One region of the Psychrobacillus sp. NPDC096389 genome, then DNA from elsewhere that is predicted to be linked to it. Evidence: predicted binding sites of a transcription regulator. Region 1 holds the regulator's gene; the other holds the start of a gene.
What was found. The regulator CtsR, encoded in region 1, represses protease genes until heat stress. The targets are predictions, from matches to a motif close to ATGGTCAATAAAGGTCAAACA.

Region 1 (3,203 bases):
GCGCTCCGAAGTATTTAAAGTAGTGCCAGCATATTGCTGTAAAAATCCTGGTTGCATAAAGACCATACATTCATTCAAAATAGTCATACTTATATCTTCTATGAGTCCCATATCTATCCCTAAACGAACATCGGATAGACATTTTGCTGCCTCTTCCGTCGTCATGATACGTGCATATGACAATGTCCCTAAAGAACGATATAACCGATCCTCTAGTGTATTGGCCGAATGCTTTAAGAGTGCATCCCTTGCTTCTCTTTCTTTTTGAATAATTTGTTCGGTTATGCTTTGAAGATCGGCAATTATGTCTTCCTCTGATTTACCAAGCGTTGTTTGATTGGATACTTGGTATACATTCCCGAGCGCTTCACTACCTTCCCCGTAAATCCCTCTTACAACCATTCCTAACCTAGAAATAATAGTGATGATTCGAGTCATTTGTTTCGTTATCGTTAAAGCTGGCAAATGCATCATGACAGAAGCACGTAGCCCAGTCCCCGTATTAGTAGGACAGCTTGTTAAATAACCGAATTGTTCATCAAACGCGTAAGATAATTCTTTTTCTAACACGCGATCAATCGCATCTGCCTGACTATAAGCTTCTTGAATTTGAAGACCTGGAAATAAGCACTGAACACGGATATGGTCTTCTTCATTGACCATTACACTAACAGCTTCATCATCAGATATTAGAGCAGAACCAGTCTCCGGAGAATTTGCTAGTTTAGGACTGATTAAATGCTTTTCTACAAGCACTTGGCGACTCAATTCGGACAGATCCTTTATTTGAATAGAAGAAAAGTTCATCTGTAAATCTTCATCGGCGTCTAATAATGTAGCCGAAACGGATTGGTCAATTTTATGCGCTTCGTCCTCTGTAAATGCAAGCGGGAATCGGTATCCATTTAAGTTTCTAGCTAGTCGAATTCTTGTACTCATGACAATATCGGAATGTTCCCCATCTCCTGCCATCCAACTGGAAATTGAATTATCTAAAAACCGTTCAATCGACATGCGTTTCTTCACCTCCAGCGACAAGCTTATCCTCTAGCTCTCTTGCCTCATCTCTTAGCAATGCTGCTTCTTCAAATTTTTCTGTTTCAATTGCTTCTTTCATCTGCAATCGTATTGCTTCAATACGTTTTTTCAAAGCTAATTTTTCACCAAATGCACCAGGTGCTTTCCCTACATGTTCCACGTTTCCGTTATGTAGACGTTTAAACACAGTAGGCAGCTGATGACGAAAACTATTGTAACAAGCGGCACAGCCAAATTTACCTTCATCTAGAAATCGTTGAATAGACCAACCACACGATTCGCATTCTAACGGAGGTTTCTTTTGTACTTGTTGCATTGGTTTCTGTTCTGTTTGATTGAACCAATTCGATAATAGGTGGTGAAGAGATAATGGATCTTGTTTATATTCTACATAAAACGGGTGAAGACTATTTGCACAGACCTCACAATAATGTCTTTCAAAGTGCTCTCCATTATGCACTTGCGTAACCGTTACTTTTGCTGGTCTTTGCTTACAATTTTCACAAATCACTTTTCAACACCCCGTTCGTTTTCACTTTTTTTCGTATTTTAATGTCAGTAACATTGCGCATAGGATACGTGCTCGCAAGTCGTCTCTTGCCGGTAGTGGAATAGCAAGTGTTGTACGATTAAGGGCAGCTAAAATGAGTTTTGCTTCTCGATTAGAAATAACTTCTTCATCAATTAATCGAAACACGATATCTTCTGTTACCGATTCAGATGCGCCATTTTCTAGACTTTGTATTATATGCTCAATCAAATCAGCTTTCGTATGCGCCCGCACACGGAGGATTCGAATATATCCACCGCCACCGCGTTTACTTTCCACTAAGTATCCACGATCTTGGGTAAATCGAGTATTGATCACATAATTTATCTGTGATGGGACACACTGAAATTTTTCAGCAATTTCACTTCTTTTTATTTCAATTTGTCCCCTACTCTCTTCTTCGATAATTGACTTCAAATAACCTTCAATAATGTCAGATATATTTTTCACCTTCTCACCTCTTCTCGCAAACTGACTTTGACTAACTTTGACTATATTATAACGAGAAAATTATGGATGTGCAATTGATACGATTCTCCCTACAGTGTTCCCGAAATTTCAAATAAAAAAACATGAATAGGCTTTATATGTATGTTATTTTTGAGCTTCGGAAGAAGTTGTATAGTATAGAGATAAAGCGTCGTAGCGACCGCTGTGATTTTCGCTGCAGGACGGACGCTTTCCGGGGGGGGGAGTGATGAGCCTTCATCGCCGCGCCTACGCGCGTACGTTGTGAAGTCTCATCTTACTCACTTGATCCCTTCGGAGTCGCCGACCTGCAGAGAAAATCAACGGAAAATACTAACTAATCGTAGTGGAAAATTCACAATAAATGATGTCACGCGACAACCACTATCTAGCAGATGTGCCTAGGCAAGCTTAGCAGGCTTTACTACATATTATTCCTAGAAAATTGTCGAAAACATCGACGTCTCACTCCAAGTTAACTTACTGTTTCAAGAATTAGTTGCTCTCATCAGCGATTTAGTTGCTCTCGTCCTAAGTTTAGTTGCTTTCGGAGTAGATTTAGTTGCTTTCAATGACTAGTTGGTTGCTCTAAACCATTTACTGGATACACTCCATGAAAAGATAATTGTTTTAATCGAGACGATACTAAATAAGTAGGTAACTTGTATTGATCTTCGCTGCAGACGTCGACTCCAGCCGGATGCGTGAGCAAATGAGCCATTCCAACGTACGCGCAAGCGGCGGGAATGGCTCATCGCTCACCCGGCGGAAAGCGTACGGCTGCAGCGAAAATCACAGTGGTCACTAAGACACATTATCTATAAACCGCGCCAAATCATCTACTTTATTATTCCCTAAAAGATAAAAAAACTACTAATCACATGAATTAGTAGTTTTTTATCGCATTATTTACTTTTCTTTTTGTAATTACTTCTTTGCGTTTTCGTAATTTGTTTCCATTTATCACGTTCTACTTTTCGAGCGGCGACATCATTTTTTCGTTCGATATGTGCAAGTTCTCTCATTAGTTTTACATAGCTTTTATATCGATCTTCTTTAAGCGCACCAGTATATATAGCTTCTTGTATCGCACATCCTGGTTCTTTCACATGTTTACAGTCTCGGAAGCGGCACCCTTCGGCAAGTT
Region 2 (3,203 bases), on a different contig from region 1:
GAGCACCGAACCGTTTGTCGTAACCTAGTTTGACCAAGGCTTGTTTTGCTTCTGCTGAAATGGTGATGTCCATATCATTTTCCGCAATCGTACCTTGTAAATCTTCCAGCATCAAGTCTACGATTTGAAGTAAATTTTCTTCCGTTAATTCATTGAATGAGACAATAGCATCGAAACGGTTAAGAAATTCCGGTTTGAAATAAGCACCTAACGTTTCAAGCATGTTGACAGATTCATGTACGGTTTGATTGAATCCTACACTTACTTTTTTGTCGCCTGTTCCCGCATTACTTGTCATAATGATAACCGTATCTTTGAAGCTAACTGTTCGACCATGGGAATCTGTCAAACGACCATCTTCCATGATTTGCAGGAACATATTTTGCACATCTGGATGTGCTTTTTCTATTTCATCCAGCAGTAAAATGGAATATGGATTACGTCGAACACGTTCTGTCAGTTGACCTGCTTCTTCATGTCCTACATAGCCTGGAGGGGAACCAATAATTTTAGACACCGAATGTTTCTCCATATATTCACTCATATCCAGACGGATTAATGCGTCGCGTGAACCAAATAGTTCTTCTGCTAGCACTTTTGTGATTTCAGTTTTACCTACACCTGTTGGACCAACAAATAAGAAGGAACCAATTGGACGATCTTTAGACTTAAGCCCTGCACGACTGCGACGGATGGCTTTGGCGATTTTAGTGACCGCATCTTCTTGCCCAATCACTTTTTTACCTAGATTTTCTGCGATACCTTTCATTTTCGCTTGTTCTGCAGCTTGAAGTTTGGTTACAGGAATTCCCGTTTTTTCTTCTACAATTAATTCGATATCTGCAACCGTCACTTCTACTTGAGGCGTGTCGCCATTTTGTTTGGCTTGCTCCAATTGTTTGCGTAACTGGATTTCCTCAAAACGTAAATTTGCAGCTTTCTCGTAATCTTCTTTTTCTGCCGCTTGTTCTTTTAGTTGAATGACTTCGTTTAGACGTGTTCCAATAGACTCTGAATTGGCAGATGCATGGGTTAGATTTAATCGCGCCCCTACTTCATCCATCAAGTCAATTGCTTTATCTGGTAAAAATCGATCTTGAATATAACGCTCGGATAAGGTCACAAATGCTTGAATTGTCTCATCCGGATAGTGCACTTCATGGAAGTTTTCATAACGATCTTTAATTCCATTTAAAATATGAATCGTATCTTCTGTAGATGGTTCTTTTACGATAATCGGTTGGAAACGGCGCTCAAGAGCAGCGTCTTTTTCAATTTGACGATATTCTTTAAGCGTAGTAGCACCGATAAGTTGTAATCCGCCACGTGCTAAAGCAGGTTTTAAAATATTCCCAGCATCCATTTGTGAACCTTCTGCTGTTCCAGCACCAACGAGTAAGTGAATTTCATCGACGAATAAAATTACATCTTGCCGAGTTTCCAGTTCTTCGATCAATTGTTTCATTCTCTCTTCGAACTGTCCTCGAATACCCGTATTCGTTACGAGCGAAGCGACATCTAACAAGTACACTTGTTTATTCATCAATTTTACCGGTACATCGCCTTCATGAATTTTTACTGCAAGTCCCTCGGCGATTGCTGTTTTACCAACACCCGGTTCCCCGATTAACACCGGATTATTTTTATTTCTTCTGTTTAAAGTTTCGATGACACGTTTGATTTCTTGATCACGTCCGATAACTGGATCAATACGACCATCTTTAGCATCGTTTGATATATTTTTACCAAGTTTGTCTAACAAGCTATTGCTGTTTTGCTCCCCAATCTGTCTTGTTTGTGTTCGTGCTCGCTGACTACCATTTGCTTCAGAGTAAAATTGTCCGTCATTACTAAATGAAGGCATTTTTCCTGCAGTCAATTGGTTTTGAATATCTTGAAAACACGTATGACATAAGTGCATTTGCATTCCTTGATGATTCACTTGCACTTTCAAACTCATCGTTGCGTCGTTTTTATTACAATATTGACATTTCATATATATGTCCTCCTTCAAATAATCATTTGACTTTGACTATCTTTAACCTTTGACATTAGTATACACTGACCTTTTTTGACTTTCAAATAATTTGCTTGGGTATTGTTGATTAATAAACAAATAGATTATTAAACAAAATTGGTAACAAAAAAGACTGCCTAGAAATGTATTATTTCTAAGCAGTCCTTTATTAATAATTGAATTTCACCTAAAACTTCGAACCACCATATCCATATTCATCAAGTAGTTCATCAAACGTTTTATTTTTTTCTTTTTGCTTTCTTTCAAAAGCTAGCTGCGCTTGTCGTTCTTCTTAATGGAACTTTATGAAGATAATCTATATGTAATAATGCAAGAATTTCAAATCATTCAAACCTATAAAGAACATGGACCACAATGGAAACCCGGGAAAGATTTACTGCATTTAAGGAAACGAATTGATAGACGTGATCTACCTTTAGAATCTACTTTGCAAGAATACAATAAGTTAATTATTGATATAGTTACAAATAACCAAAGTAACGTTTACATTTATCAACTGAAACATTTTGAACAACGCTATATGGTTTTTTCCGCAAATAATTGGATAATCATCATTGGTGAAGATACAATTATGGAAACAGCAATGTTAACTAGTTCACCCCAGCGTTACTTATCTAAAGAAAAAGGATATAATTATATCGTTACAGTGAAGGAGGTTTTTTCATGGATCGAATGACATTAATAAATCTTTATGGCCAAGGAGTCACTGATTGTGAAACAAGCCCTTTTGAAATGCTTGAAACATTCCATATTCGAAGCGAATTACATCATTTGTCACTTACAAAAGAAGAGAAAAAAATGTTAGCTGCCTATGATATAAGATTACTAAGTCATGCGGAACGAGTTTTTGAACATACAAGTAAAGCCTATGACTTTTCATCGTCGAAAGAGTCGACAGAAGAATGGTGGTGGCATTTAGATTCGCTACTCAAGGGCGAAATTGTATTCAGTGCCACATCCATTTACGATGATGTGATTTAATAATTATTTAAAACTAAAATTACTCAAAAGAGGCTGGGACAGAAGTAGTCTCAATCAATGAAAAAAGTGAAATCGCACGCGCGATTTCACTTTTTTCATTTTATTTTAAGATTATACGGACAAGAGCTTATACTCTTGCCGTATATTTTCGGATATTCACGGCCATTAATGCAAGGCCGATTTC

Region 2: ACIQ38_RS21735 (ATP-dependent Clp protease ATP-binding subunit) is a predicted target of CtsR. The motif match lies at 2,059-2,079, and genes of this name have one in related genera.

Annotation. Positions count from the first base shown of each region.
Region 1 covers NZ_JBIWFB010000007.1:158,945-162,147, reverse strand. The annotation lists gene mcsB (protein-arginine kinase McsB) at 1-1,014, opposite strand, end outside; gene ACIQ38_RS16960 (UvrB/UvrC motif-containing protein) at 1,004-1,549, opposite strand; gene ACIQ38_RS16955 (CtsR family transcriptional regulator) at 1,571-2,038, opposite strand; gene rsgA (ribosome small subunit-dependent GTPase A) at 2,962-3,203, opposite strand, start outside.
Region 2 covers NZ_JBIWFB010000012.1:112,342-115,544, forward strand. The annotation lists gene ACIQ38_RS21735 (ATP-dependent Clp protease ATP-binding subunit) at 1-1,996, opposite strand, end outside; partial or broken gene ACIQ38_RS21740 (YqkE family protein) at 2,205-2,309, opposite strand; gene ACIQ38_RS21745 (hypothetical protein) at 2,346-2,714, shown strand; gene ACIQ38_RS21750 (hypothetical protein) at 2,702-3,019, shown strand.